2 regions of the Bacillus basilensis genome follow, and region 1 is predicted to be linked to the other one. Evidence: riboswitches for the same ligand, from Rfam matches in the RefSeq annotation. Region 1 holds a riboswitch; the other holds the start of a gene.
What was found. A riboswitch is a leader RNA that binds a small molecule or an ion and turns the genes downstream of it on or off. The one in region 1 is predicted to bind cyclic di-AMP.

Region 1 (7,859 bases):
CGCGTATCTTTTATTCGAACTTTATTAACAGGCGGGGAGATATTGCTGTTAGATGAACCGTTTAGCGCGTTGGATGCTTTAACGAAGGCATCTTTGCAAGAATGGCTGTTTGAACAATGGAAAGAGTGGGAAAAAACAATTTTATTTATTACTCATGATGTGGAAGAAGCATTATTTCTTTCTAATCGAATTTTCGTTGTAGAAAATCAACCGATAACTACTTTAACCGAGAAGATTGTACCGCTTGATTGTAATCGGACAAGAAAAGATTTATATAAGCCTGAAGTGTTAGCGCTTAAAGATGAGCTTCTTAGTATGTTACAAAGGCAGGTACTCGTATGATGAACCGGTTGAAGGAACTATTACCTGCCCTTACACTTTCTAGTATTTTACTTGTCATGTGGGAAATAGGCGCAAGAGTTGTAGATGAGATGTACATTTTACCGTCACCGTCTGCAATTGTAATGAAGATATGGAAACTAAAAGATATATTATTTACGGTTCATTTGCCGGCAACATTAAATGTCGTTTTAATAGGGGTGGCTATTTCTATCGTACTTGGGGTAGGGCTAGCGATGTTAATGAATGCGAGTAATTGGATGGAGAGAGCATTTTATCCATTATTAGTTGCCTCACAAACGATTCCGATTACAGCGCTTGCTCCACTCTTCGTTTTATGGTTTGGATATACGATTTGGAGTAAGGTTGTTGTTACGGTTTTAATTACGTTTTTTCCAATTGCGGTCAATACGTATGATGGACTACGTAGTACAAAAATAGAATGGGAGGAGCTCTTAGTTACGTATGGAGCAACGAAAAAAGATGTTTTTCTTAAATTAAAGTTACCATCTGCTCTTCCTTATTTTTTCTCAGCTTTAAAAATTGCAGTTCCGCTTAGTGTGATTGGGGCAGCAATTGGTGAATGGCTCGGTGCACAAGCCGGGTTAGGATATTTCAGTAAAAGGATGATGACGCAATTAGACGGAGCGGGTGTATTTGCACCCATTGTATTGTTATCATTATTAGCTATTTCCTTTGTCATCCTTATTTCGATTTTAGAAAAGAAATTTATTAGTTGGAGGAAGCATTCATGAAATTTTTAAAACGCATCTTTGTGTTTACATTATTAGTTGCAATGATTGCTGGATGTTCTAGTAATTCAGCATCAGATAAGGGTAAGAAAGAAAAAGAAATAACGGTCATGCTTGATTGGTACCCAAATGCGGTACATAGCTTTATTTATGCGGCAATTGAAAAAGGCTACTTTAAAGAAGAAGGAGTAAAGGTGAATATTAAATTCCCTTCCAATCCGACTGATCCATTAACTTTAGCAGCGGCAGGAAAAGTAACGGTTGGCTTGTATTATCAACCAGATGTTGTTATGGCAAGAGCAAATGAACAAATTCCAGTGAAATCAATTGGAGCTGTCGTACGTTCCCCGTTAAATCATGTTGTATCACTGAAATCAGCAGGCATTCAATCACCGAAAGATTTAGAAGGAAAAACAGTAGGATATTCGGGGACACCTTTAAGTGAGATGTATTTAAAAACGATGGTAAAAGAAGCTGGTGGTAATCCAGATACAGTGAAAGTAGTCGATGTTGGCTTTGATTTAGTACCAGCGTTAATTACGAAAAAAGTAGATGCAGTAACAGGAGCATACATTAACCATGAAGTACCTGTTATGCGACATGAAGGCCATGAACCAGCGTACTTTAATCCAGCTGATTATGGTGTGCCAAACTATCATGAGCTTGTATTTGTAACAGGTGATAAAACGTTGAAAAAAGATAAGGAAGCGTTGCAAGCTTTCTTACGTGGTACGAAAAAAGGTTATGAATTCATGAAGAAAAATCCAGATGAAGCATTAAATATTTTATTAAATCATCAAGAAAAAGAAAACTTCCCGCTTGTACCAGAAGTTGAAAAAGAAAGTATGAAAATTTTATTAGAGAAGATGGAAACGAAAGATGAGCCATTCCTATCGGATTCAAAAGAGTCATGGGAGAAACAAAATAAATGGCTGAAAGATAAAGGGATGACGAAAGAAATCGTTCCAGCTGAGGAATTATTCGAAAACATTTTAAAGTAGGCGAATGAATATGAAAAATGAGCTTCATGTAATCTCAAATGGTCACATGTCATTCGAAGAGCTAGTGAATGTAGCAATGCAAATTGAGAGTGAGATTGATTATTTACATGTTCGTGAGCGTGAGAAAAGTACGAAGGAATTGTATGAAGGTGTGGAAAGTCTTTTGAAGAAAGGCTTTCCCGCATCGAAGATAGTAATAAATGATCGAATTGATATTGCTATTTTATTAAATATTCCGCGTGTGCAGCTAGGATATCGAAGCGCAGATGTAAGGTCAGTGAAAGAAAAGTTTTCTTATTTGCATGTCGGTTATTCTGTGCATTCTTTAGAAGAGGCGATCGATGCATTTAAGAATGGAGCGGATTCACTCGTCTATGGTCATGTATTTCCGACAGATTGTAAAAAAGGTGTGCCAGCGAGAGGGCTTGAAGAAGTTTCAGCCATTGCAAAGTGTTTATCCATACCGATTACAGCAATTGGAGGAATCACCACGGAAAACACAGGGGATGTTCTTACTAATGGTGTCAGTGGTATTGCTGTTATGTCTGGAATTATAAGTAGTAGTAACCCATATAGCAAAGCGAAATCTTATAAGGAATCAATAAGAAAGTGGGCGGAAAAACATGTGTAAGAAGTATGATGTAGCGATAATTGGCGGAGGTGTAATAGGTAGTTCAGTTGCACATTTTCTAGCAGAACGAGGGCATAAAGTAGCGATTGTAGAGAAGCAACAGATTGCATCTGAAGCCTCGAAAGCAGCTGCTGGTTTACTTGGGGTTCAGGCAGAATGGGATGCGTATGATCCGTTATTTGAACTTGCTAGAGAAAGCCGTGCTATATTTCCACAACTTGCAGCAGTTTTACGTGAAAAAACAGGCATCGATATTGGGTATGAAGAAAAAGGCATTTATCGCATTGCTCAAAATGAAGATGAGAAGGAAAGAATTCTTCATATTATGGATTGGCAGCAGAAAACAGGTGAAGATTCCTATTTTCTAACGGGAGAAAAATTGCGGGAAAAAGAGCCATTTCTATCTGAATCCATTATAGGTGCGGTATATTATCCGAAAGATGGTCATGTTATTGCACCAGAGCTTACAAAAGCATTTGCACACTCTGCAGCAATTTCCGGTACTGATATATATGAACAAACAGAAGTATTTGATATTCGTATTGAAAATGATAACGTAACAGGAATTGTTACAAGCGAAGGTATTATTGCGTGCGAGAAAGTTGTGATTGCAGGTGGTTCATGGAGCACGAAGTTACTAGGTTATTTTCACCGCGAATGGGGTACATATCCAGTTAAAGGAGAAGTAGTAGCGGTAAGAAGTAGAAAATCACTTTTAAATGCGCCTATTTTCCAAGAAAGATTTTATATTGCACCAAAGCGCGGTGGACGGTACGTAATTGGAGCAACGATGAAGTCTCATACGTTTAATAAAACTGTGCAACCAGAAAGTATTACTTCTATATTAGAGCGTGCTTATACAATATTGCCGGCTTTAAAAGAAGCGGAATGGGAAAGTGCATGGGCAGGATTAAGGCCACAATCAAATCACGAAGCTCCTTATATGGGAGAGCATGAAGAAATAAAAGGTTTATATGCTTGCACGGGCCATTATCGAAACGGCATTTTATTAAGTCCTGTTTCTGGTCAATATATGGCGGATTTAATAGAAGGAAAGCAGGAGAATCACTTGTTAGATTCATTGCTTTCTAAAAGAGTTTAGAAAGGGGATGGAAGTTTGAATTTAAAAATTAATGGTAATCAAATTGAAGTGCCAGCGAGTGTGAAAACAGTAGCTGAACTACTTACACATTTAGAGTTAGATAACAGAATTGTTGTAGTTGAGCGTAATAAAGATATTTTACAAAAAGATAATCATACAGATACATCTGTTTTTGATGGAGACCAAATTGAGATTGTAACTTTCGTAGGAGGCGGTTGATTATGTTAAACATTGGACCATTGTCATTTCAGTCTAGACTTTTATTAGGAACAGGGAAATTCCCTGATTTTGACGTACAGCAAAAAGCAATTGACGTTTCTGAAGCTGAAATTTTAACGTTTGCAGTACGTCGTATGGATATATTTGATGCAAAGCAACCTAATTTATTAGAGAAGCTTGATGTGAAAAAATATACGTTATTACCGAATACAGCCGGAGCGAAAAATGCTGAAGAAGCTGTTCGTATTGCAAAATTAGCGAAAGCTTCAGGACTTTGTGACATGATCAAAGTAGAGGTTATTGGTGATGATAGAACGTTATTACCTGATCCAATAGAAACATTAAAGGCATCTGAAATGTTACTAGAAGAAGGATTTATCGTACTTCCTTACACATCTGATGATGTTGTATTAGCCCGCAAATTACAAGAACTTGGCGTGCATGCGATTATGCCAGGAGCATCACCAATCGGATCAGGGCTTGGTATTGTAAATCCGTTAAATTTAAGCTTCATTATTGAACAAGCGACAGTACCAGTTATCGTTGACGCTGGTATCGGTAGCCCAGCTGACGCGGCATTCGCGATGGAATTAGGAGCGGATGGTGTGTTATTAAATACGGCTGTATCAGGAGCAAAAGATCCTATTAAAATGGCATACGCAATGAAATTAGGTATCAAAGCAGGTCGCATAGGCTTTGAAGCAGGTCGTATCGCACGTAAACGCTGTGCAACTGCAAGTAGTCCTTTAGAAGGAATGAGTGTAGTTGAATAATCGATATTCTCGCCAAGAACTATTTTCTCCCATTGGGGAAGAAGGACAGCAAAAGATAAGAGAAAAGCATGTGCTTATTATTGGCGCAGGCGCATTAGGTAGTGCAAATGCAGAAATGTTTGTAAGAGCTGGTGTTGGGAAGGTAACAATTGTTGACCGTGATTATGTCGATTGGAGTAATTTACAAAGGCAGCAATTGTATGCAGAGAGTGATGTGAAAAATAATCTTCCGAAGGCTGTAGCGGCGAAGAAACGTCTAGAAGAGATTAATAGTGAAGTAAGAGTAGAAGCACTCGTTCAAGATGTAACAGCTGAGGAATTAGAAGAGCTTGTTACAAATGTTGATGTAATCATTGATGCAACTGATAATTTCGAAACGCGTTTCATTGTAAATGATATAGCGCAAAAATATTCTATTCCATGGATTTACGGGGCTTGTGTAGGGAGTTACGGACTTTCTTACACAATTCTTCCTAGTAAAACACCATGTTTATCATGTTTATTACAATCGATTCCGCTTGGCGGTGCGACATGTGATACAGCGGGCATTATATCACCTGCTGTATCTCTCGTCGTTTCTCATCAAGTAACGGAAGCTCTTAAACTATTAGTGGAAGATTACGAATCACTTCGAGAGGGACTTGCGTCGTTTGATGTATGGAAGAATGAATATTCATGTATGAATGTGCAAAAGCTTCGTAAACACAATTGTCCTTCATGCGGGGAGAATGCATTATATCCGTATTTAAATAAAGAAAATACATCGAAAACAGCAGTTTTATGCGGACGAAATACAGTTCAAATTAGACCACCTCATAAAGGGGAAATGGATTTTGAACAATATAAGGGGCTGCTGGAAGGTCGCGTTACGGATTTAAATGTAAATCCATATTTACTATCATTTTCTGTTGAAGAAAAGAGATTAGTTGCCTTCAAAGATGGTCGTGTACTTGTACATGGAACGAAAGATATAAGCGAAGCAAAGACGATTTATCATCGCTATTTTGGTTAGAAAAGGATGAGTGGGATGAAAGTGAATAAAGCTTTAACAATTGCAGGATCTGATAGCGGAGGCGGTGCTGGCATTCAAGCGGATTTAAAAACATTCCAAGAGCTTGGTGTATATGGGATGACGGCTATTACGGTAATTACTGCTCAAAACACGCTTGGCGTTCAAGGGGTATATCCTGTTCCATTAGAAGGTATTACGGAACAGCTGAATTCAATTGGTACGGATTTAACACCAGATGCTGTGAAACTAGGAATGTTATTTAGTAGCGAAATCATTCAAATTGTAGCAGAACATATTAATAAATTTGGCTGGAATAATATTGTGCTAGACCCTGTTATGATTGCTAAGGGTGGAGCATCATTATTACAACAAGAAGCAGTACAAGCATTAAAGGAATATTTATTACCAGTAGCAACTGTTATAACACCGAATGTTCCGGAAGCAGAAGTGTTAACTGGGCTGGAAATTCATAACGTTGAAGATAGTAAAGAGGCTGCAAAAGTACTTCATGAATTAGGTGCGAAATATGTACTCATGAAGGGCGGACATGCAGAATATCAAGGTAATGAAGTAATTGATTTACTCTTTGATGGAGAAGATTTTATTGAATTTAGAAGTGAGCGAATTCCTTCAAAGCAAACACACGGAAGCGGCTGTACATTTGCGTCAGCAGTTACAGCTGGACTTGCGAAAGGATACTCGATGGAAGAGGCAGTTCAAGAGGCTAAACAATTTATTAGTATAGCAATTGAAGAACCGTTGAATATTGGAAGTGGTCATGGACCGACGAATCACTTTGCATACAAATTGAATAAAGCATAAGCATGAATAATAGAAAAGTCAGTTTTATAACTGGCTTTTTTTCTGTTTACTTTTTCCAAATACAGGAGTAATATATCAGCCAGAATACATTTTTGTAATACGCTGAGTCCAATTCTATGGAGCGGAGGAACCAATTTGTGCAGTGTCACTAGGGGTGAATCTTTCAATTTTGAAAGTAGGGCTACTCTCAAAGTCCGAATCCGACAGCTAACTTCGTAAGCGTCTTGAGAGAGGACGGTGCCATGATGGATACATCACTTCATCGATCTGATTAGTATAGGGGAATATCAATCTATGTTTGAGTTCTTTTATGCTAAGGAGGATGAGGTATATGGAACTAACACTTATTTGTGTTGGAGAAGAAAGCAAGGTAAATAGTTTAATAGATTTAGTAGCTTTTCAACATGAGTTAATTATTTTTACAGCAAATGAAGAGATAGCGGCTGAAGTTAGGAATTGTGGATTTGATTGGACGTATAGTTGTAGTAAGAAGCAGGATTTTACTAGTATTTGTGAGTGTATTAAGAAGGTGATTCTGCTAGGGGATGAGCTTCCAATCGTTAGCTTCTTTACAGAACACATTCGTTTTTCTTTCCAAGCGCCTATTACTGTTGTTACAAAAAATAAACGATATCCAGCGAGGCTCTATGAAACAATTGGAGCTACATTTGTCGTGTTTACGAATTGTGATAATATTTCTTTTTTATGTTTTGAATAAGGCGGGGGAGAAGAAAATGAAGGTGTTATTATTAGGAGATATAGCGAATCGTTGGGCAGTATCGGTAGAGCGAGTTCAAGAATTGGTGGTGCTCGATCCTATTTTTCCAAGGCCCTATATCATATTACCATCAAAAGACGCTTTATATTTAAAATCAGATGTTATCGAATATGAGCAGCTACATGCAGAATTGTCACAAGTTTATATTCGCGGGAGAAATTTACGTGCTTTTTTACGAGGGGAATAAATAGTGTATAAAAAAAGAGCGAATGCGAAGTGCAACAAGCTATGCACTTCATGTCATTCGCTCTTTTTATTTCGTATTTAAAAGGTTATTTCTGTGAAAAAGAAAGAAAAGACGAGAAAACAGATGAAAGAATATTAATAACACTAAATGTAAGCGTTTAAACAGATGGATATTTTCTTATTTTCAGTAATTTGCCTCTTTACAAGTTAAATATAGAGGAGTATATTTACTCTCATAAATCAT
Region 2 (11,319 bases), on a different contig from region 1:
ACACAGCTATTTATCTATCGTAAAGAAGTATTTTCATTCCCTTTATTTTCAAGCTTTCCTGTCCTTATTTCAAAATATAATCCGCTTCACTTTTACAATTGAAATATCCATATATCACAACAAAAACCTCTACTTATTCATAGACACAAAAAATATATTAATATAACTTTCAGACCCATATGCAATTATGCATAGTGTATACACAAAAAGGATAGCTTCACTTTCGTAAAGCTATCCTTAAAAACCTTCTTATTTTTTCAAATGATATGGAACTGTCGTAATAACAACATTTCTTTTATAGAGTAAATACGCACGAATGAGTAAACTAGACTGATTATGAAGAATGTTATGCCAACCTTTTTTCGGAATGAACTGTGGTATAACTACAGTAACCCGGTAATTTGACTCACTCGCTTTATATTGTACTGTATCAATAAACTTTGTTAGTGGCTGAATAATACTTCTATAATGAGAATGTAAGGTAACAAGCCTTACTTCAGGTTGCCACTTCTTCCATTTCTCTTCAAATTTCTTTTCCTCTTCTCTGTCAAAAGCAACATATACAGCAATAACTTGATCTGCCGAAAGAGCCTTCGCATAGTTCAATGAATTTTCCACCACATGAGTCATACCAGCTACAGGAACAACAATTACATTTCCCTCAATTGGAACAAGTGGTTCACAAGTTTTTAAACTTAATTGATCACCCACCGCGTCGTAATGCTTCTTAATTCGATGGAACAAGAAGATGATGGCAGGTAAGAAAATAAGGATCGACCAAACTTGTGCAAATTTAGTTAAAAAGAACATGCTCATTACGATAAAACTAATAACTGCACCGATTAAATTAATCGTTAATCTCAAAGCCCATCCTTCTGGTTTTTCACGAAGCCATTTTAATACCATCCCAGTTTGAGAAAGTGTGAATGGAATAAATACACCTACTGCATATAACGGGATTAAATGTTCTGTTTGCCCTTGGAAGGCTACAATTAAAATAATCGAAGCGATTCCAAGTATAATAATACCGTTTGAGTAACCTAGGCGGTCTCCTCTAATCGTAAACATTCTCGGTATAAACTTATCTTTTGCAAGGTTAACTGCTAATAACGGAAATGCAGAATATCCTGTGTTAGCAGCAAGAATTAATATTAAAGCTGTTGTACCTTGTATGAAATAGTACATGAAATTACGTCCAAATGTTTGTTCAGCAATTTGAGAAACAACTGTTACTTCTTTACTTGGAGTAATTCCGTAATAATAAGCTAAGAAAACAATCCCTGAAAATAACACTGCAAGTAATGCTCCCATTGCAAGCAATGTTTTCGCTGCATTGTTAGGTGCAGGATCCTTAAAGTTTGGAATTGCGTTAGAGATCGCCTCTACACCTGTTAAAGCCGAACTACCCGATGCAAATGCTCGTAACAGTAAAAACAAACTAATTCCTGCAACCGGCGTTCCAATTGGCGTGTGTAAAGTCGGTGAAACGTGTCCCGTTAAAATATTATATATCCCTACACCAATTAATATAAATAGTGCTAAAACGAATAAATAAACAGGATATGCTAAAACGGAAGCTGATTCCGTTACCCCTCTTAAATTTAAAATAGTAATAAATATAACAAATATAATCGCAATGATTACATTATGTGCATGTAAACTAGGAAAAGCAGATGTTAGCGCATCTGTACCAGCAGACACACTTACCGCAACCGTTAAAATATAATCGACTAATAAAGATCCTCCAGCAATTAAGCCTGGGTTCATCCCTAAATTTTCTTTTGATACAACATACGCGCCCCCGCCATGCGGATAAGCAAAAATAATTTGTCGATAAGATAAAATAAGGGCTGTCAATAATACTAATACCCCAACAGCTATCGGAATAGAATACCAATAAGCGATTGCTCCAAGACCTGCTAAAGCAATTAATATTTGCTCTGGACCGTAAGCAACCGATGATAAAGCGTCAGAAGACAAAATTGCTAACGCCTTCGTTTTATTGAGCTTTTGTTCTCCAAGCTCAGTTGATTTTAACGGTCTTCCAATTAAAAATCTTTTAATAGATGAAACCACTGCTGTCCACTCTCCATTAATTTTGTACGAACTTTTCTGCTAGTTACAGCGGATAAACTATTTCTTCAGAAAACAAAAAATGTCTACAAGCCATAACGAAATAGACTTGTAGACATTATATTTTTTGTCGCACAAGCTCCACCTTCCTTCTCAATATAACGCTTACGAGGTTAGCTGTCGGATTCGGGCCTATGAGTAGCCCTACCTTTTTCAAGGATTCACCCCATTGGATTAAGTATTAATCCATAAGAACGGGTCCCCCGCACCATGCGGTTTCAGCGATTTAGAAAATTGAAACTGTGGATTATAATACTCCTTTATTTTCAAAATGTAAACAAAAATTTTGAAAAAGAAAAAATTTAAAATGATTGCGCATAATCCGCCGATAAATATACATAATGAATACTAAAAAATCGATAAAGGAGACCCATATGTCTAAAGAAAAGAAGCCTATTTTTTCCGATTCCTATTTAGATGCGTTAGCAAATGAAATTAATCAACTATACAGTAAACGTGAACAGGAAATAAATTTGACAGATAGAACGAAAAGAAATAAATAAATTGTCATAAAAAAGAAAGCAATACACTTATATATTGCTTTCTTTTTTATTTTTTCATACATCCAATTCTATTGCTGATCTGTTAAAGGTCATTTCTTCATACACTTTCAAATTTTGATATACTGCTTCTAATAATGGTGCTTCTATAGAAAATTGTTCTGCTACATCTAGTAAATATCCTTGTAAGTGCTTTCCTTCTATAGACGAACCTTTTTCCATATCCCGCTGCATCGATGACTTCATGTCATATGAAATTTTATCAATTGTTTTCATATGTTCCTTGGAAATCTCATCCTTAACTGGTGCCCCAATATATCTCATAATTTGCACACATTCTTCAAATAAGCTTCGGATAAAATCACGTCCACCTTCACTTTCACGGATTGGTCCTATTGGTGCACGCATTAATGTTGTCACACCTGACATTACAGTAATAAATAAATATTTATGCCACATATCTTGCGTAATATTTTCACTTAAAACAAAACTAGATTTCGTATCTGCAAATGCTTTAGAAATATGCTTTATTCTCTCTGGATCTTGAGACTTAATTTCTCCAAATACAAGTCTGTTGGCAGCGCTAGTTTGTACAATTTCTCCTTGATCGTTTAACGTCGTCTCGATAAAGCATAAACCGCCAATTACTTTTTCCTCGCCGAATTCTTTTTGTAATAATGATAAATGAGCGATACCATTTAACAATGGAATGATTACAGTATTTTTACCTACAAACAGCTTCAAATCTTGAATTGCCTCGTTTAAGTGATACGCTTTTGTTGAAAATAAAATAACATCAAATGGAGAAGTTCTATCTTCTTTCGTTATTAATTTCGGTTGGAAGGAAAAATCCCCGTTCATACTTCGGATTACAAGTCCTCCTTCCTCTAATTGTTTTTTCCGTTTACTACGAACAAGAAACGTAACATCTTCTCCCTTTTCAACTAATCGGCCACCAAAAAAGCCTCCGACGCCACCAGCTCCTAGTACTAAAATACGCATACAACATCCCCCTTTTCAAAATATAATCTTATACCTTTTAGTATACATAACATTATACATGTCCCCTACTAAATAAGCTGAATTTTCATTCTTTATATAGTATAAAACAGTGGTTATTTTCAAATGAATTTGGGCATGTTGTTTTTATAGCACATATGGAAAGGAAACAATGTAAATGGAGGCAATACAAACAATCGAGGAAAAAGATGTAACAACAGCTATATTTCAATTTATATTCCCGTTTTCTTTTAAAACTGGATATGAACAAAATATGTTCCCTTTCTTACAGAAAAATGATTTTCGCCCTTTTCGACTCGATCATCTTGAAAATGAAAATACATACTACGGAAAGTTTCAAGTTTCACATCAAAATATGGAAGCATACTATCTTTCATTTACAAATAAAATTCTATTTCCTCATTCAGCGCATCAAAAAGGATTACAGCGCTATTCTAAAGACCTTAATTCAAATGGATATTTAATAACAAATCTTATTTCTGTTCCATTCAAGATTCATTCTATTGACATAACACTTTGTCCTTATGAACTTGGCTTCTTAACCATTCGGACAGAAGTAGAAACAGCTCCAAAAATGTCATTATCAGAAGCAATCGAATTTGCCGCCCGCTTCCGTGTACTTGAAACTAAAAATGATACAAACGAAACGATTTGTATTGAGTGTAATGGAAAAAGATATTCCCAAGTGGAAAGGTTCATTTTCGGTTATTTATTTCATGGCGTAACAGACTTCTTTGAGAAGAAGAGATTAAGAAGCTCTTACTTTCAAACCTTTCCATTCTTTGAAGACCAAAGAATGTACGTTCAAACATTATTATCTATAAAAGAAGATATGGAACTTAATGAAGTGGATGTTTATCGTACTTCCAGTCTTTCCGGGTTAACAAGTGATGGTAGAGCATATGTGAGTGCAAATAATCTTCCTTATATTCATGATTATTTAAAACAACACGCTTACCAGAGATGGGCACCCAATCGCTATTTCATAATGGAAGAACATATTTTCACATGTGTAACAAATGAGGGAGAACACGAAATTACTAAACTTGCCAGTCAAATGTACGGGGAATTTTATTACGCTTTGTTATTAAATCTATTTCATAAAATCGTTTTATTAAAAATGGCAAACGCTTATGCTGAACTAAACATTGAACAAGATACAAATGAAATAGAGAAATTAATTTATTCAATCAATTCATTTACAGCGAATTACTTTTCTTTAGAGCTAGTATCCCAATCACAGAGTGAAGATATTTTCTTTCGCTTAAGAAAACTTTTTAACATCGAAATTTTATACTCGAACGCAAAACAAAATCTTGATAGTTTGTTTAAATATCAAGAAAATGTCGCTTCAAAAAAAGATAGCCTTTTGTTATTAATTTTAACCCTCTACTCTGTAGTAGGCCAAATGTTAGGATTTACTATGATTGATCTTTTAAGAAACACCGATTCAAACAAAATATCTTCGCCCCTTGAATTTTTCGCTCTTTTAATAGCAATTAGCGGTATAGTCATTTCACTTATTTTAGGTGCACAAGGGTTATATCAATGGGGGGTACAGCATAGAAGAAGAAAAGCATGGGTCAAACAAACAGTGTTATCTGCTGTGAAAGAGAAAGATGATGAGAATTAAAAAAGTTTATTTTCAAATTATCCATCTGTAGCGCGCTTCAGTACATGAAATTTTTACCAGCGATTTTTCAAATATATCAGCGAAACTCGAAATATATCAGCAAAACTCGAAATATATCAGCGATTTTTCGAACATATCGACTTACCGACAAAAACTGACAAAAAGAAGAAGTTACTCCAAAATGAACTTTGGAGTAACTTCTTCTCGTTTTGCTATACTCATTCGACTTACTTTCCTGCTTCGATTTGTTCTAACGCAGCAGCTACTTGTTCTTCAGTTAATTCATGTTGTATTACGTAGCGGTTACGTGGGCTTACACGGCATTCATGAGAACATGCACGTAAATATTTCGCTTCGTTTTCTTCAGAACATAAAATTTTCTTGTTACATTCTGGATTTGAACAGTTTACATAGCGCTCACAAGGTTCACCTGTAAAGTGGTCTTTACCAACAATAACATGTTCTTTTTGGTTTACTGGTACAGCGATACGCTCATCGAACACGTAACATTGTCCATCCCAAAGCTCACCTTGTACTTCTGGGTCTTTTCCGTATGTTACAATTCCGCCATGAAGCTGACTTACATCTTCATAGCCTTCTCGAACTAACCAACCAGAAAACTTCTCACAACGAATTCCACCTGTACAGTACGTTAAAATCTTTTTACCTTCAAGTGTTTCTTTGTTTTCTCTAATCCAGTCTGGTAATTCACGGAATGATTCGATATCTGGTTTGATCGCACCTTTGAAGTGTCCTAAATCAAACTCATAATCATTTCGTGCATCAATGATAACTGTATCTTCTTGTTTCATTGCTTCATAAAAATCTTTTGGCTCTAAATACTTCCCAGTTATTTCGTGTGGGTTAATGTCATCTTCTAGACGAAGTGTAACTAACTCTGGACGAGGACGTACGTGCATTTTCTTGAATGCGTGCCCTTCTTCTTCATCTATTTTAAATACGATACCGTCAAAACGTGGATCGTTGTTCATTGCTTCCATGTATTTCTCTGTTTGCTCTACAGTACCAGAACAAGTTCCGTTAATTCCTTCTTTAGCTACAAGGATTCTTCCTTTTAATTCAAGTGAATTACAAAATGCTAAATGCTCTGCCGCAAATTCTTCAGGATTTTCAATTGTTGTGTACATGTAATATAGTAATACTCTGTATGGTTTTGTAGTTGCCAATGTATTTCTACCACCTATCTAATTTTTAAAATCATGTATAAGTTAACGTTCATATCAAAACATATATAATAAGAAAATGTATCCAAAGTTTTATGCATCCCATTTTCTTCTCTTTATACTATTTTCTATCAGTTAACAAAAATAAAAAACAAGATTACATACCAAAACACTGTGGTTATGTTGTAATCCCAATATATTATATATCATACAAATTCATTTCCATCAATTAATATGCTGTATTATAGGCTTTATGTTCACATAAATTTCAAAAATAGCCCTTTAATTTATTATCTTCCCCCTTACACATCAACCATAAACTTCCAAAAAGATTTCGTATCTTCACACCATCGATTGCACAAAGTCATATAATTTGCATTAAGGAAACATTTATGTTCAAATGAAAATACACATATTATATTTAAATGTATTGAAATAATAAGTAAGAATAAATACAATAATTTCATCAAGTTAACATTTTAAAGGGGAAAACTACTATGAATAAAGATATATCAAAAGATGAACAAGTCCCTTCTCAAAGTACAACTGTTCAATCAGCGCATTTAGCATTAAGCGGGCAAACGAAAGGCTTAAAAAGACTATTACCATTCTTAGGTCCTGCTTTCATCGCTTCAGTTGCTTATATTGATCCTGGCAATTTCGCCACAAATATTGCTGCTGGATCACAATATGGGTATTTATTACTCTGGGTAATACTCGCTTCTAATTTAATGGCTGTATTAATCCAAACTTTATCCGCTAAATTAGGAATTGCTACAGGTAGAAACCTTCCTGAAATTGCTCGAGAAAACTTCCCGAAACCTGTTTCCATCGGTTTATGGATTCAAGGGGAGCTCGTTATTATGGCGACTGATTTAGCTGAATTTATTGGAGCGGCACTCGGATTGTACTTATTATTCGGGATTCCAATGTTACCAGCCGCTTTAATTACAGCCGCTGGATCATTTATTATTCTTGAATTTCAACGCAGAAGTTTCCGTCCATTAGAAGCTATTATAACAGGAATGATTTTTATCGTTGTTATCGCTTTTGGTGTACAAGTTTTCTATGCAAAACCGGAATTAAGTCCTTTACTTTCAGGACTATTCATTCCAAAATTCCAAGGCGTGGATAGTATCTTATTAGCAGCTGGTATTTTAGGCGCGACAGTTATGCCACATGCAATATATTTACATTCCGCCTTAACGCAGCGCCGCGTAGTCGGAACAAATGATGAACAAAAGAAAAAGATTTTCCGCTTTGAGTTTATTGATATTATTATCGCAATGGTTATCGCTGGAGCAATTAATGCAAGTATGTTAATTGTTGCTGCCGCACTATTCTTTAAAAACGGCTTACATGTTGAAGATCTTGATGTTGCTTTTAATCAATTTAGCAACTTAGTTGGACCTGCATCCGCTGCTTTATTTGGAATCGGACTTTTATCAGCTGGTTTATCTAGCTCTTCAGTCGGTACAATGTCTGGTGACATTATCATGCAAGGATTCATTCGAATGCATATTCCGTTATACTTACGCCGATTTATTACAATGATTCCACCATTAGTTATTATCGCTTTTGGTGTAAATCCAACTTACGCTCTAGTCATGAGCCAAGTCGTCCTATCATTCGGTATTGCTTTTGCATTAGTACCACTTATTATGTTTACAAGTAGTAAAAAAATTATGGGTGCACTCGTTAATCACCGCATAACTACCTTTATCGCTTGGATCATTGCTGCACTTGTTATCGTTTTAAATATTTTCTTACTGTATCAAACATTTGTGGGTTAATAAAAAGGGTATTCCAATTTCAATTTGGAATACCCTTTTTGTTTGAATTACTTTCCTTCTACTTACCACTCATGTATGTCCCTCTTTCTGGCATCATCGTACCTTTTTCAGTTTGAAAATACAGTGGCAATCCTTCCGCAAAAAACATACTTACCTTTGATGGATCCTGCCTTTGATGATGAATATGTAAATGTGGTTCACTTGAACTTCCTGAGTTACCAACTTGAGCAAGAACCTCTCCTTCATTTACATGTTGTCCTTCCTTCACTTTAATTGATCCTTCCTTTAAATGGGCAAGAATCAAAAATGTCCCTGTTTCATCTACTCGTAAATATATGTGATTCCCCGCCATCGACTGAAAATTATCCGATCCAGGAACTAAATCGTGGTCATTATTATTAATAGATACAACCGTCCCAGAAGCTGGTGCCATTACTTTCGCTCCGAATATTCCATAATCCTCTAACTTATTACTTTTTACTTCAGCAGGTGGAATGAGAATATCATATGCCCATCGTTCATTCGGCTTTATAACGTGATAGTTCGTTTCTAACCGATCACCACCCCAGCCTACTAGTGCTCGTTCATTTAAAGGAAAACGAACGACTATTTTAGGGTTCATAGACTGTACATCAGCTGGGTAAGCAAGTCCGCCTATGTTAGCGAACCATCCTAAGGGCCAAGCTCCAATTATAGAAAAAAGCACAATGAAGAGTAGCGTTCTATCTATTCGCTTTCTGAAAATACCTTTCCACACAAATAGTAATACTGATGCTATTAAAATAAAAATTGATACTAGGCTAAATGCTTGTATACTCCACCAAAAAACGATTGATATAACACCATCAGCTAAATAAATTACACTCCAACTTATAATTAAAAAAGCAACTACAATTACTAATACATATTTCTTCCACATGTTGTATCCCTACTCTCATATCTTTGTTCTACATGATACGAAGTGAAAATTACGGCATATAAAAGAAATACTTACGACTTTCTTACATTTCTTTATACTGTGGTAAAACGATAGTGAAAACTGTCTCTTTATCGTTACTACGTACAGTGATATCTCCTTTATGAAGTTCTGCTATACTTCTCGCAATTGCAAGTCCCATTCCTTTTCCACCAGTATGAGAACTACGTGATTTTTCACCCCGATAAAACTTCTCAAAAACGTAAGGAAGGTTCTCATTCGGAATACATTGTCCAAAGTTTTTAATTTCTATTTCAACATTCATATCTCTTTTAGAAACTTGAATAAGAATCTCCTTTCCGTCTTTCCCGTACATAATACTATTACTAATTACATTTTCGAATAACCTCACCATAAGCGCTACATCCATTTCCACATGTAACTCCTTATCACCCTTAATACAAAAGCTCATATCAGCATCATCTAGTTGTGGCACAAAATCAATCATAATTTGTTCAATAAAAGCTTTCATATTTGCTACACTTTTATGTAATTCAATCTCTCTATAATTTATTTGACAATATTCTAATAAATCATCTACTTGATTTTTTAATTCATAACTCTTTCGCTTTAATATACTTACATACTGTTCACATTCTTCTCTATTTGAATGAAGCTGATTTCCTAACAGGTCCACGTAACCGATTAGAGATGTTACAGGAGTTCGTAAATCATGAGAAATATTACTAATCATTTCATTTTTCATTTCCTGTGATTTTTTTTCATTCTCGATAGCCTCTTTTAAACTTTTCACCATTCTATTAACATTCGTCGCTAATTCACCAATCTCGTCATGTTTTGAAATAGGTATATGTATTTCAAAATTACCATTACTTATTTCCTTCACATTCCTATTAATTTCAGATAATCTTTTCATCATTGTTTTTGTCATACATGCAAAATATGTCGTAGTAAAAATCAAAAAAACTATAAAATATAAAAATGAATACTTTTCCTCTAACGCAGTAACATGACTATATATATTTCCAATTAACATTTGAAACGCTATTATGCTTACAGTTGCTAACAAGATGCTACATATGAATGCAATAAAAAATTTAGCTCTAATGCCTTGTAATGATTTAATCTTCAATTTTATATCCGACTCCCCAAACATTTTGAATAAACTTCGGTTCTTTTGGATTCTCTTCAATTTTATTTCTCAATCTTGCGATATGAACCATTACTGTATTATTACTTTCATAGGCTCTTTCTTTCCAAACACTCTCATATATTTCTTCAATAGTAAACACACGATTCTTTGCAGCTGCCATTAAGTATAAAATATCATATTCAGTTTTCGTAAGATTGATTGTTTCTCCATATAACATTACTGTTCTAGACACTTCATCTATTTCTAACCCTCTAATGTTTATTTTCTTTTCTATTTCTTGGACAGCATTTTGATTGAAATATGTATACCTTCTTAATTGAGCTTTCACCCTCGCTATAAATTCAATTGTACTGAATGGCTTCACAATATAATCATCTGCTCCAGTACTAAATCCTATTACCTTATCCACGTCCGATGATTTTGCACTTAAAAACATAATTGGTAAACTATGTTTCTCTCTAATCCTTCTACACAATTCTATTCCATCCATTTGTGGCATCATAATATCCAAAATAGCAAGTTGAATTCTGTTATTATTTATTATTTCTAAAGCCTCTTCTCCGTTATAAGCACTAAAAACTTTAAAACCTTCTTGCATTAAATTCACATGAACAAATCGAACAATATCTTTATTATCATCTACAATTAAAATTGAGTATGTCTCCATATGTAAACCTCTTTTTGTAATTTATTCCACAATCAATTTTATCATATATCAAAACCATACTTCCCTCTTGAATAATCTTTATTTTCAGACTAAATTATATAATAACAACACATTCTAGTTTCAGAAGAAATGGAGTGAAAGTATGTTTCCTATATTGAAAACCGACCGACTCATTTTACGAGAACTTACCGAAGAAGATGCACCGAGTATACTACAATGCTTTTCTAATACTGATGTACTGCGCTACTATGGCCAAAAACCATTACAGGATGTTGATCAAGTGAAACAAGTCATTCATA

Region 2: it holds a riboswitch for cyclic di-AMP, as region 1 does, so the genes downstream of both, ACQVV1_RS17965 (APC family permease) here and ACQVV1_RS09415 (hypothetical protein) in region 1, are expected to answer to the same signal.

Annotation. Positions count from the first base shown of each region.
Region 1 is NZ_JBNTQO010000004.1:6,783-14,641, forward strand. Features, by position in the region: gene ACQVV1_RS09370 (ABC transporter ATP-binding protein) at 1-342, shown strand, start outside; gene ACQVV1_RS09375 (ABC transporter permease) at 342-1,094, shown strand; gene ACQVV1_RS09380 (ABC transporter substrate-binding protein) at 1,091-2,092, shown strand; gene tenI (thiazole tautomerase TenI) at 2,103-2,723, shown strand; gene thiO (glycine oxidase ThiO) at 2,716-3,825, shown strand; gene thiS (sulfur carrier protein ThiS) at 3,841-4,044, shown strand; gene thiG (thiazole synthase) at 4,047-4,817, shown strand; gene thiF (thiazole biosynthesis adenylyltransferase ThiF) at 4,810-5,829, shown strand; gene thiD (bifunctional hydroxymethylpyrimidine kinase/phosphomethylpyrimidine kinase) at 5,836-6,651, shown strand; cyclic di-AMP (ydaO/yuaA leader) riboswitch at 6,742-6,889, shown strand; gene ACQVV1_RS09415 (hypothetical protein) at 6,983-7,369, shown strand; gene ACQVV1_RS09420 (hypothetical protein) at 7,386-7,616, shown strand.
Region 2 is NZ_JBNTQO010000009.1:74,802-86,120, reverse strand. Features, by position in the region: gene ACQVV1_RS17965 (APC family permease) at 250-2,076, opposite strand; cyclic di-AMP (ydaO/yuaA leader) riboswitch at 2,221-2,367, opposite strand; gene ACQVV1_RS17960 (hypothetical protein) at 2,508-2,636, shown strand; gene panE (2-dehydropantoate 2-reductase) at 2,691-3,635, opposite strand; gene ACQVV1_RS17950 (hypothetical protein) at 3,811-5,286, shown strand; gene trhO (oxygen-dependent tRNA uridine(34) hydroxylase TrhO) at 5,514-6,473, opposite strand; gene ACQVV1_RS17940 (Nramp family divalent metal transporter) at 6,968-8,263, shown strand; gene ACQVV1_RS17935 (M23 family metallopeptidase) at 8,322-9,182, opposite strand; gene ACQVV1_RS17930 (HAMP domain-containing sensor histidine kinase) at 9,265-10,332, opposite strand; gene ACQVV1_RS17925 (response regulator transcription factor) at 10,322-11,020, opposite strand; gene ACQVV1_RS17920 (GNAT family N-acetyltransferase) at 11,163-11,319, shown strand, end outside.